Regions from separate parts of the Bacillus sp. 1NLA3E genome, predicted to be linked through region 4. Evidence: predicted binding sites of a transcription regulator. Region 4 holds the regulator's gene; each other region holds the start of a gene.

Region 1 (3,205 bases), 960 kb from region 4:
ATACGATCTTTACCTTTTTATTGTTTGGGATGTTCATTCCTTATCAGAGTATATTAATTCCGATGATTCAATTTTTAAGAAATGTTGGGTTGTATAATTCGATTACAGGACTTGTTTTTGTACACGTTGTGTATGGAATTCCAATCACCACATTAATGTTCAGGAATTTTTACGCTTCGATTCCAGATGAGATGATTGAATCGTCAAAAATCGATGGTGCTGGTTTCCTTCGAATTTTCCGTCATATTATGATGCCACTTTCAGCTACAGGATTTGTGGTGGTGGCCATTTGGCAGTTTACAAATATTTGGAATGAATTTTTGTTTGCGGTTACCATCACTACATCGGATCAACAACCAATTATGGTGGCCCTCCAAAATTTATCTGGATCACAAATTGTTCAATGGAATGTCCAGATGGCTGGTGCACTGCTTGCAGCACTACCAACACTGCTTGTTTATATCTTTTTAGGGAAGTTTTTTGTAAAAGGGTTATTGGCAGGTTCTGTAAAAGGATAATCAAAGCTTCTGAAACTAGCTTTCTACACTGCATTGGCAGTCAGGGGAGTTAGTTTTTTTTGTTCAAAAGTATGTATGAAATTTCACAAGTGAGGTGAAAAAGAAGGGAAGTAAGGCAGTTATTAGTTTATTTTTTCTATGTAGTCAATCATGGATACTTCAGAATTTTGACAATTTTGCTCTAAACATACTGCCGCTTCGTATGCTTCGTCGAAATTTTCGTACAGGGAAGATCTATATAGGGGGGTATTCCAATTAAAGGTCCCTTCAAAGTCAGAAGGATAGATGGATACCTCCCATAAATAATATTCATCTTCGGTTCTCGGGTACCCTTCGAGTGAAACGAGCCAGTGCGTTAATCTTAATTCATGATCATTTATTTTCGAACGATCTTTTTCCCCCATGGATATTAATGATTTTGGATAAAACTCTCGATAAGCGCCAAAATGCATTCGGTTTCCCCCTTATTTAGTTTGATATTTTATATTATATGAGCGCAGGGAATAAGTTAAATCAAAAATCGTTAAATTTTTCTGTAAATACAAAAATTCCAAATCTAACCTTTCTGAAAAATTGTCATGAATAAAAATAATCGTTTCGTTCAAGGATAAAATTGTTTTGTGATGACAATCACAACGTATAATTTCAAACTTGTTTATACTTTTAATTATGATAAATGAAAGGGGTACGAGAGAATGGAAGGATGTATGAGTTCATTTAATAGCAATGGGGCAGAGTCACTTTGTGAGGGGCTTACTCAACTAAAAGGGGAGCATATTCCACTTTTAGAAAAACTACACGGACTAAACCATTTATGTTCAAAAATAGATCAGAATGAAAATGCAGAAGAGAATTTTTCAAAATTAACACCTGCAGTGGAGATATTTATGGCAGAGCTTGGTCCACATTCAGAAAGAGAAGAAAAAGTCCTCTTTAGAATGATGGAAACTTATTTAGGAGTCGGAATGGGACCTGTTGCAGTTATGGAATATGAACATGAACAGGCAAAATCTTTGATTGGAAGATTTTTAAAGAAGACAAGCATTCAATCGGAGCAATTAAGCTTGCAGCAAATGAAGGAATATAGCAGTCTGGTGAAAAATGCCTACTTAACACTTGTTGACCATTTCTCTAAAGAAGAAAATGTCCTGTTTCCGATGGCTGAAAGAATGCTAACTAATGAAGAAAAATCAGAGCTTTTTGAAAAAATAAAGCAAATATAAAAAGATGGGGCCTTTCCATCTTAATATTGTCGAGAAAGTTTATTTTCTCGGCAATATTTCAGTTTGTTAGACATTAAATGCCGATTTTTAATATGAGATTGTCTATGCTAACGGACCTGTTGATATCCGCTCCAGGTGCTTCGCGGACCTTAGGGGTGGGCGGTGAGCCTCATCGTCGCTTCCACTCCTGCGGAGTCTCACCTGTCCCGCTGCTCCCGCAGGGGTCTTCGCACCTTCCGCTCCTATTAACAAGGGGCAGATCAACCTAAAGAATTGCAACACACCTTATCAAACTGGCTAAATGTGTTGCAATTTTTTTTGTTTTTGCAGGCTGTAGTAGGGAGAGCCAGTTCACTAACATTCTTCAATTCCCGCAAACGGCAGTAGCCGAGCCCATTTAGCTCTTTTGGGTCTCGAAGCCGCGCTCAATTTTTTCTTTTCTAAATTTATAAAGCATTTTTCCAGATTTAGATAAGCGATTCTCCTTTTCTTTTAAATGCATTTTCCGTGTTTGATTCTATCCTCTTCTTTTGCCTTGCTTAAGTCATCAAAATATTCCCAAGTACCATTTCTACTTCTTGTTCTAAACTTGTGTTTATTTGCGTTTGCCTTTAAATGTGTAGAATCTGTAAATAACACACGGCCGCCAACCATCTTATGATTTATGGGCAGATGAACAATCTCATCAAAAAGCTCCTGAAACATATTTGTATCCTTAAAACGGTGATGACGATTCCAACTAATCGTAGAGTGATGTGGAACTGAGTCATTGTGTTTCAAACATCCAAAATCCCGTGTTAGGCGATGTTCGTTCTTATTTCTGTTAATTAAATAAAGTTACGATGTTTAAAAAAAAGACGCGATATTTTGAATTATGTCGAGATGGTAATAAAAAAGATGTGATGTTCTACCCCTTTAGATACAATCTGTAGAGATGTTTATAGAGAAACAAAAAAAGCGGTTGTTCCGTTAAAGGGCCAGATTGTGGAATACCTTAGAATGCTTTGGTATTAGCAATTTGATCTTAGGAATACATTAGTACGGGCTTATTACAGCTAATTCCCATTCTTTGATTTTTACATACTTTCTTTCATAGTTGGGAATTTTATTTGTATCTATAAAGTTAGGAGATATTTTTTATGAACAATAAAGTATTTAAGTTAATCAATCGGTTTTCTGGACGTTGTTCTCCAATGGATTTGCTGATGATATTGATTTCAAATAAAATTCGTTATGTATTTATTTTTGTATTGATTTTCATGTGGTTTAGAAATGATTCCTACAAAAAAGTGTCTTATAATGCGGTGAAATCTATGGGGATTACATTGTTTATTCATACTTTAATTAAATTGTTTTATTTTAAACCACGTCCTTTTGTGAAACATCGTGTCGGCATACTTATTCCTTCAAAAATGGATTCTACATTTCCAAGTAAACATACTTTGCTAGTATTTGCTATATCTA
Region 2 (3,205 bases), 780 kb from region 4:
CATAGCAATCCCCCCTTGTACAGATAGTATCTTACCAAATGTGGTCTTTTCCAGAAAGACATATTTTTAAAAATTATATAATATTTTTCATTTTAATAATATGAGAAAAATGTTTATCTTACCTATTGTTATCGTACATGTAGCTTGAATTGCATTCACAAAAAAGACGAAAAAGGAGACACGTTTAACTAGTGCGTCTCCTTGAAGTGGACATTTTATTCAATATAATAGATATTTCAATATAATCTAAAGCTTTTCACTCTTAAACCCGGTCCTATGACAGAATTGACAATACACATCTGTCGGGGCTTTAGTGGAAGTGTCAGTTGTTAACGGCTTCTCTTTGTCGTGACAGACATAACAGCTGGCTTTTTCTTCGTTTGTTTTTGCTTTTGGTGCATGAGCTGTTAACCAAGTGTCACTGTCAACGTGTCCGGCTGGACGGTTCGCGTGACAGGTGCTGCAAAAACTGTTTTGACGTGATTGGTCTTTAACTAGTACCATGTTTGGAGTGTATTTCTCTGCATCATGGCCAGTTTTTAGAATTTGGTTGATGTCCTCTTTTTCAAACCTCTTGATCCATTTTGCATCTTGGTGACAGTTGATACATTTATTGAGTTGTTGGTAAGCGAAACCGCCATGATTTTGATTCCAATCTCCACTATCATGGTTTTTAGGAGTGTTGATTTCTTGGTGGCAGGTGAAGCATTCCATTGAAATCTTTACGTCAGCTTTTTGTTTACCAATCGCTTGAAGGATGATGTCTTGCGTATTTTTATGACTTGTTTTTTCAGCTTCCGCAGCACTTACCTCGGCCGCTTCGGCTGTTTTTCCATCTCCAGATGCACTTTCTTTTTCCTCGTGAGGATTTTTAGGTACAGTGTAGGAATAATCCTTCCAAGGTTTTTTACCCTGGTTTACCTGGTCATGGCAGTCAATACAGGATCCCATGTTCGGACTCATATATTTTTTACTCATCAATTTGTCTGCGTTCGCTGTGGTCCAGGAATCGTAAGTGGAGGAACCATTAATACCACGCTCAACGACCTTAGCGTGAGCGACACCGCTATGACATACAACACAAGGAATTCCCTCTTTAATATGACCTTTATGATTGACGATCAGGTCACCAGTTGCGGTCACTAAACGGTTCTTGGAATGGCATTTCTCACAGTTTTCGTCCAGAACGGCAACTGTTTGAACAATCGGATCAGGCACACCGGTAATATGATAATAAACCTCTTTTAATGATCCTATCTTATGTAGTACCATTTCGACATTTCCAGGTGCGATGTGGCAATCCACACATGTAGCTTGATTATGAGCACTGGCTTCAAACGTAACATGTTCTGGTGCCATTTCATGACAAACTTTACAAAAAGATGGGCTGTTGGTAGCGGCAATTGCACCACCAATAAATCCAACCATTATGAGTAATCCAAATAAAGAAATAAATAATAGTTTCCAACGATTGACTGGATTTTTCCAATCAATACTCCTGAATTTCCGCCAAAGCCTGCGGAACAAACCAGGTTTCTTTTCTTCGGGAATCTCATCTGGTCCTTTTTTCTTATTTTTGTTCCAAAAAGCCATAGTAATCACCCCGTCTATATTTCTGGTTAAGGTAATAAACAGTTAGTATTCCTAAATATAGTATCTTACAAGATATGGGTGTTTTATAGTGGACATTTTGTGAAAAGTTTATCAATTCAGATAATTAACCTCAACACTTTTAAAACTGTTAAAAACAGGAATTATGGGAAAACACTTCTAATATGATAATTGTGAATAGAAACCGAAACTTTTAAAATAATAGGGACTTCTTTTCTTTTTCTGTGACTATCGCTTTCCTGCATAAGTTGTCACCCTATATCGGAAGTGTTAATATTAGTAAGAAATTAATCGATTTTTTTAAAAAGGATTCTGCCGATACAAAGCGAATCTTTTTTCAAGTGAGAGAGATTTAATTAGTTAACTGGCAACTAAGTGCCAAGAGGCACATACAGCTTGAATATGAAACCAAAAAAGGAGCGTTATTGCATGCTTGGTATTTTAAATAAAGTATTTGACCCAAATAAGCGCGACATCAAACGCCTAGCTAAAAAGGCCGATCAAATTGAACTTTTTGCAGCCGAAATGGAAAAGTTAACAGATGATCAGCTTCGAGAAAAAACAGCCCAGTTTCAGGAGCGTTATCAACAAGGTGAAACTCTAGACGACCTGCTTTTTGAAGCATTTGCTGTTGTTCGCGAAGGCTCTCGCCGCGTTTTAGGATTATATCCGTATCATGTTCAGTTAATGGGGGGCATTGCACTGCATGAAGGCAATATCTCTGAAATGAAAACTGGGGAAGGTAAAACCTTAACGGCAACAATGCCAGTTTATTTGAATGCCCTTTCCGGAAAAGGCGTTCATGTTGTTACCGTAAACGAATACTTAGCCAGTCGTGATGCGGCAGATATGGGTCGTCTCTACGAATTTCTTGGCTTAACTGTGGGCCTAAACCTTAACGGAATGTCAAAGGAAGAAAAGCAAGAGGCCTATGCTGCTGATATTACTTACGGAACGAACAACGAATACGGTTTTGACTATTTGCGTGACAACATGGTTCTTTACAAAGAACAAATGGTTCAGCGCCCGCTAAATTATGCAATCATTGATGAGGTTGACTCGATCTTAATCGATGAAGCGCGGACACCGTTGATTATTTCCGGTTCGGCTCAAAAATCAACGGCCCTCTATATTCAGGCTAATGGGTTTGTGCGGACATTGAAAAAAGAAGAAGACTACACGTATGATGAAAAAACTAAAGGGGTCATGCTCACCGAAGAAGGGATTACCAAGGCCGAACGTTCTTTTGGAATTGATAACCTGTTTGACTATTCACATATCACTTTAAACCACCATATTAATCAGGCGCTAAGGGCAAATGTCAGTATGCACCTTGATGTTGATTATGTGGTTCAAGAGGGTGAAATCATTATCGTTGACCAGTTCACTGGCCGGATGATGAAAGGTCGTCGTTATAGTGAAGGACTCCATCAAGCGATTGAGGCAAAAGAAGGCCTTGAAATCCAAAATGAAAGCATGACCCTAGCGACGATTACCTTCCAGAACTACTTCCGGATGTACGAAAAACTTTCCGGTATGACAGGTACAGCGAAAACTGAGGAAGAAGAATTCCGTAATATTTATAATATGTACG
Region 3 (3,205 bases), 790 kb from region 4:
TGCGTTCGGAGATTTTCCCGTGTGCCACACCGCTGTGACACTGGATACATGCAATGTCCTTATCAATATGCTTGTCATGGGGGATAATCAAATCTCCCGATGGAGTCGTTTGTCTTGTTTTCATATCATGACATTTTTCACAAGCTGAGTTTGGAATATCCTTTGGCATTTGGATTGGTGCAGTGTAAGTGTTGGTCTCTTTTTTGAATACCTGCAACAATCCATTTGCCTTTGCTTTTGAGTAGTTTTTTGCCCCAGGACTAATATGGCAATTTACACAATCTACTTCACTATGAGTAGAAGCTTTCCACGTGTAATACTCTGGCTTCATCTCATGGCACGAGGAGCAGAACTTCGAACTTGAAGAGGTTTCTACTCCTACGTACCCGAGCGCGATAAAGACTGTGATGAAAAACAAGGTAAGCGTCATTATTTTAAAAAATTTGTATTTAATTTGACTTTTGGGAGGGGTGGGCTGTTCAATCTGTTGTGAATCCATTTTGTGCCCTCCTTTTTTGACTGTTAATCTTTAAAGCTTTTCACTCTTAAATCCAGTTCGGTGACAGAATTGACAATAAACATCAGTTGGTGCTTTGACATCAGTTGATAGTTCGTTTGGCTTTTCTTTATCGTGACAGACATAGCAGTTTGATTTAGCTTCGTTTGTTTGTGCATGTGAAGCATGAGCCGTTAACCATTGATCGCTATCTACGTGTCCTGGAGGACGGTTGGCGTGACATGCGCTACAGAATTGGTTTTGGCGTGACTGTGTTTTTACAATGGTGATGTTTTGAGTGTATTTTTCTTTATCAGTGCTATCTCTTAGCAACTGCTGAATATCTTGTTTTGCCATCACTTTAATCCATTTAGAATCTTGATGACATTTAATACATTTATCGAGACCATTTAAAGCTTTGTCTCCGTGATTTTGATTCCAAATGTCATTTTGGTGACTTTTAGGAATATTAACTTCTAAATGACATGTCTTACATTCCATAGAAAGTTTTACATCTGTTTGTTGTTTTCCAATAGCTTGTAAGATGATATCTTGTGTCTTTTCATGGCTAGCTTTTTCTGCATCCGTTGCAGTTACTACAGCCGCCTCGGCTTCATTACTAGTTTTTTTATCTGCACTAGTTTCTTCATTTTTCTTATTGTGTTCGCTTTCAGGCAAGCTGTAAGAAATATCTTTCCATGGCTTTTTGCCTTGGTTTACTTGATCATGACAGTCAATACATGTTCCCATGTTTGGTTTCATATTGGCTTCGCCCATTAATTTCTTGGCGTTTTCCGGAGTCCATAAGTCTAAATTCTCTTGGGTGTTAAGTCCACGTTCAACGACTTTTGCGTGAACTACTCCACTATGACAAGTAACACAAGGAATGCCTTCCTTAATATGTCCTTTGTGGTTTACCTTTAAGTCCCCTGTTGCTGTAACTAGGCGGTTTTGCGAGTGACACTGTTGGCAATTTTCGTTTAATACTGCAACAGTTTGTGCGATTGGATTTGGTGCGCCTGTGATGTGATAATATACTTCTTTCAACGATTCAACTTTATGAACTATTTCATTAACAGCACCTGGCTTAACGTGACATTGTACGCAAGTAATCTGATTGTGAGCGCTTGCTTCGAACGTCGTGTGCTCCGGTGCCATTTCGTGACACACTTTACAAAACGATGGTGTAGAAGTCGCGGCGATTGCACCGTACATAACTCCAAGCAGAGCAATAAAGCTAAATAATGAAACAAATAATAGCTTCCAGCGGTTTACCGGGTTTTTCCAATCTATATTTCGGAACTTCCGCCAAAGTCTTCTGATCAGACCCATCTTTTTCTCTTCGTGTCTGCTCTCTTTTGGTTCTGTCTGTTTCCTCCAAAAGGCCAAGATGTTCACCCTTTCTGTTATTTCTCTCTAGTTAATTTTATAAGTTTATAACCTCTCTAAGGTTAGTATCTTATAAGAAAGGGATTTTTCCAAATGGACAATTTGTGAAAAAATGTCCCATAGCAGTTAATTCAGGTTTACACCGACCTTTTGGTAAAAAATACATGGATATTACAAGTTTCATGAAGTGTTAATGAAGTAGGACCCCCATCATGACACGAAATTTACAACGCGATTATAGTGAAAATATTCTTAATGAAATTATGTCACTATCAAAAAGATACTCCAAAAATACTCACATAAACCACATAAAAGTGACAGAATGAAAACAATTCTGTCTCCTCTATGTGAACAGTTTCATATTGGTATGATTGCGTAAATTCAGAATTATAATCTTTGGAAGTATGGGGTGCACAGTACACCCATACCATTATTAACCTAAAGAGGAAATTTTATTTAAAAATAACAAATAAGCAAGTTCATCACATACTAATCTAGTACATTAAGAACCTGCTTAATTTATTATTTCAGATGGTATATAAATTAGAAGGGCAAATTCTAGCAGAATTTTAATGAAATCATCTGTAAGGTTTTGAACTTCCGTCCTTATTCCTGTGACAAATCTCACATAGGTTGTTAGGGTTCCTTACTCATTTTTGTTATTATGTGTCCATTTTTCGAAAATCTAAAGTGGCTCATCCACGAACCCATTTTTGTGGCAAAATTCACAATAAACATCAGAAGGAGCGCTGACGTCCTTGGTTTTTTCATCAGGCTTTTTTAGGTCGTGACATACATAGCAGTTTTGTCTTTGTTCCTTTGTTCCTGAATCATTACGGTGTGTATCCGTTAACCATGTGTAACGGTCTAGGTGATCATCTGGTCTGTTAATGTGACAAGTTCTGCAGAAATGGTTGGTCCGAGATATTGCCGTTACCGTGCTAAGGTCTTGTTTGTAAACAACTTTTTCTTTACTTACTTTTAGTAATGTTTTTATGTCTTGTTTTTCTACCCTCTTGATCCATTTTGAATCTTGATGACATTTTAGGCATCTATCCAGGCCTTTTAATGCTAAGTCCCCATGGCGTTGATCCCATGCTTCTAGATCGTGATTTTTAGGTGTGTTGATCTTTTGATGGCAAGTAAAGCATTCCATAGAAATTTTGACGTTATCTTTTTGTTGGCCAATGGCTTGAAGGATGATCTTCTGGGTATTTTCAGGAATGTCTCTTTCAAGCACCCCAGCTTCCATTTCTGCTGTTGCCTTAAATCCCACCCCTACTTCTTTAGTTTTCTTCTCTTGAACTTTTTCCGGCAAGC
Region 4 (3,205 bases):
CATAGTTTTCTGCCTTGTGCACGAGATAGGAACTATAATTTCCTGTGAATTTTAGGATTTGTTGCCGTGACATTTCATAAACCTGGTTGACAACTTTGTCTAAAAAGTAGCGATCATGAGAAACAATTAAAATAGCTCCTTCGTAATTTTGTAAATACTGTTCTAACCAGGACAATGTTTCAATGTCTAAATGGTTGGTGGGTTCGTCCAAAATAAGAATATCGGGTTTGGTTAATAATAATTTTCCAAGTGCAAGCCGCGTTTTTTGGCCACCACTCAGGCTGGAAATTTTGGTAGAATAATCAAAGGTATGAAAATTTAAACCGTGAAGAACGGAACGAATATCGGCCTCGTATTGGTACCCTCCAAGGTCTTTAAATTGAACCTGCAAGAGGTCATAATCCTTTAATAATTTTTCGTAAGTGCTTGTTTCTTTTAATATTGCTGGATCAGACATTTGTTCTTCATATTGTCGAAGCTTTTGTTCAAGAATTCGTAATCCAGCAAAAACCGTAAGCATTTCTTCCCAAATGGAAAGGCTTGATTCCAGCCCTGTATTTTGTGCTAAATACCCAATCGTAACTTCCTTTGGTTTCATGATTTCTCCAGAATCAAAGGACATCTGCCCAGCAATGATTTTTAGCAGAGTAGATTTTCCAGCACCGTTACGGCCGACTAAGGCAATTCTATCTCGAGTTTGTACTTCTAGTTTAATATTAGATAAAATAAGATCTGCACCATAATATTTATTTAATTGGTTTACTTGTAATAATATCATTGTTTTTCACCTCTATTGCGATAGAGTAAGTTTATCGTATTCCTATCATATCAGCAATAACTCCAATCTTGTGAAGGAAAATACAAGTTGATACATACATGTTTGGAAAAATAGTGTATGATTTTGTTAGAAAGGTGTGTACATATGGGAGAATTTACGCATTTTAATGAAGAAGGCCGTGCTAAAATGGTCGATGTTAGCAGTAAACCTGAAACAATTAGAACAGCTCTCGCTTATTCAAGTATTACTGTTAGCTGTGATATTTATGAAAAAATAACCAATAATGAAATGAAAAAAGGGGATGTCCTAGCAGTTGCACAAGTTGCAGCAGTAATGGCATGTAAAAAAACTTGGGATATTATTCCAATGTGTCACCCGATTCCCTTAAATGGTGTAGATATTTCTTTTTCATGGGGAAAAGAAAATAATGACTATATTTTGCACATTTCAGCAAAGGTTAAAACAAAAGGAAATACAGGTGTGGAAATGGAAGCGTTAACAGCAGCCTCGGTTTGTGCTTTAACGGTTTACGATATGTGTAAGGCAGTCGATAAAGGTATGGTAATTGGAAAAACGTTTTTAGTTGAAAAAACAGGTGGGAAAAGCGGAGATTTTCATAGAGAAAACCGTGTGAAATAATTTTATATTGGAGAGGAGAGTTGTTATGGCAAATGAGGGTTCATCCAAAATACCACAGGCCACTGCAAAAAGATTACCACTGTATTATCGTTTCTTAAAAAATTTACATACATCCGGAAAACAGCGCGTTTCATCTGCAGAACTAAGCGAGGCAGTCAAAGTAGATTCTGCGACGATACGCAGAGACTTCTCTTATTTTGGTGCGTTAGGGAAAAAGGGCTACGGTTACAATGTGAATTACCTGTTAACTTTTTTTCGGAAAACGCTTGATCAGGATGAATTGACAAAAGTAGCTTTAATTGGTGTAGGTAATCTAGGCACAGCTTTATTAAATTATAATTTTTTAAAAAATAATAATACGAAGATCGCCATTGCATTTGATGTAGACCCAGCAAAGGTTGGAACAAGTATTCTTGATGTTCCTGTTGCTCATATGGATGATTTAGAGAAAAAAATCAAAGAAGAGAATATTCATGTGGCGATTCTGACGATTCCAGCTCCAGTAGCGCAAGCGACAACTGATCGGTTAACCAGTGGTCCTATTAAAGGAATTCTAAATTTTACGCCAGCACGATTGAATGTTCCTTCGGACATTCGTGTTCATCATATTGATTTGGCCGTAGAATTACAATCACTTGTGTATTTCTTAAAGCACTATCCAAAGGTAGAAGAGGAATAAGGAAAAAATGTACCCATAGAGGGCCGTTGATAAACTAATATGATTTTCAAACCTGTGTAGAATTTATTCTATACAGGTTTTTTATATGGGGAATTTCCAATTTTCCCTTGCATACGAATTCACTATAAAACTTTTGCATTTTGTCATGATATATTCTTTTATTCTTTGTGTTATTTCAATGGGACAATTATACAATGGTATTTGATTAAGTTTTTTCAACACATTTGACCTATTTATTTAAATAATAGGCCCTACCCAAAAAATAACTGTGGATAACTTCCTTTGTTATTTTTATTTATAGATGTGCCGAGGGGATTGGCATGGGTGTCTGTTAAACGATGTTTGTTGATTGTAAGGGAATTTGCGATATTCCAGCGGAAAAAGAAGGGGATGACCCCACGCGAGGCTCGAACGAGGGGGCTTGGCAGTTCGTCCGCGGAAAGGGAGGAGATTCCCTCTTTTTTTGTGTTAACAGCTCTTTTATTTGGAGGTGACCGATATGACAACCAATATGCGCAGAGTTTCATGTGAGCTTGATGAATTCGAACCCCAACTATATATTAATAACAGGAAAAATGAAAAGGTAACTACAGTCATTTTAATAGAGGAAATCCCGTCAGAATTCAAGGATGACATTTTGTATATCTGCAAAGATTTCATACTCCAAGACCCAGCGCAGTTTTGTTCATCTATTAATTTAGTGTGTCTATGTGACCTTGAAATTCCAACTGAGTTGACTTCTTGTGATATGCTCAATCTTATTTTAATTAAGAAGCCGGTCAGCGTTAATACGTTATATGCGCGGATACAAAACATTATCCTCACATCTAGTGATGAAGGTTATATTCCTCAAAAGCTTTTAGACGCTGCATGTTCCGGAAATCTGCAAACCATTGCGGACACAGCTTGTTCCTTACTTGGAAACCCTATTATAATATATGATTTAGGTTTTCAAATTCTTGCTTTTTCTCAAAACTTAAGACCTGAGAATGAGATTTATAAAATGGCCGGACAGGATGAGCAGATGATTCAACAAACAATGGCAGCTTTTTTTCAGGTAAAAGCGTTAGATACGATGCGAGAGAAAGGTTCTTCCTATTTTTGGAAGT

What was found. The regulator Rex, encoded in region 4, represses fermentation and respiration genes when NADH is low (regulators of the CRP and FNR family bind a similar motif). The targets are predictions, from matches to a motif close to TTGTGAAATATTTCACAA.
Region 1: the regulator Rex is predicted to act here: its motif matches at 1,137-1,154, upstream of B1NLA3E_RS05755 (hemerythrin domain-containing protein).
Region 2: the regulator Rex is predicted to act here: its motif matches at 1,691-1,708, upstream of B1NLA3E_RS20500 (cytochrome c3 family protein).
Region 3: the regulator Rex is predicted to act here: its motif matches at 2,124-2,141, upstream of B1NLA3E_RS20490 (cytochrome c3 family protein).

What each region holds. Positions count from the first base shown of each region.
Region 1 covers NC_021171.1:1,182,914-1,186,118, forward strand. The annotation lists gene B1NLA3E_RS05745 (carbohydrate ABC transporter permease) at 1-518, shown strand, start outside; gene B1NLA3E_RS05750 (hypothetical protein) at 641-970, opposite strand; gene B1NLA3E_RS05755 (hemerythrin domain-containing protein) at 1,214-1,741, shown strand; partial or broken gene B1NLA3E_RS24685 (transposase) at 2,243-2,521, opposite strand; gene B1NLA3E_RS05765 (undecaprenyl-diphosphatase) at 2,881-3,205, shown strand, end outside.
Region 2 covers NC_021171.1:4,259,993-4,263,197, forward strand. The annotation lists gene B1NLA3E_RS20495 (cytochrome c3 family protein) at 1-3, opposite strand, end outside; gene B1NLA3E_RS20500 (cytochrome c3 family protein) at 247-1,593, opposite strand; gene secA (preprotein translocase subunit SecA) at 2,041-3,205, shown strand, end outside.
Region 3 covers NC_021171.1:4,256,079-4,259,283, forward strand. The annotation lists gene B1NLA3E_RS20485 (NapC/NirT family cytochrome c) at 1-499, opposite strand, end outside; gene B1NLA3E_RS20490 (cytochrome c3 family protein) at 530-1,894, opposite strand; gene B1NLA3E_RS20495 (cytochrome c3 family protein) at 2,571-3,205, opposite strand, start outside.
Region 4 covers NC_021171.1:226,078-229,282, forward strand. The annotation lists gene B1NLA3E_RS01230 (ABC-F family ATP-binding cassette domain-containing protein) at 1-778, opposite strand, end outside; gene moaC (cyclic pyranopterin monophosphate synthase MoaC) at 923-1,417, shown strand; gene B1NLA3E_RS01240 (redox-sensing transcriptional repressor Rex) at 1,443-2,096, shown strand; gene B1NLA3E_RS01245 (PucR family transcriptional regulator) at 2,734-3,205, shown strand, end outside.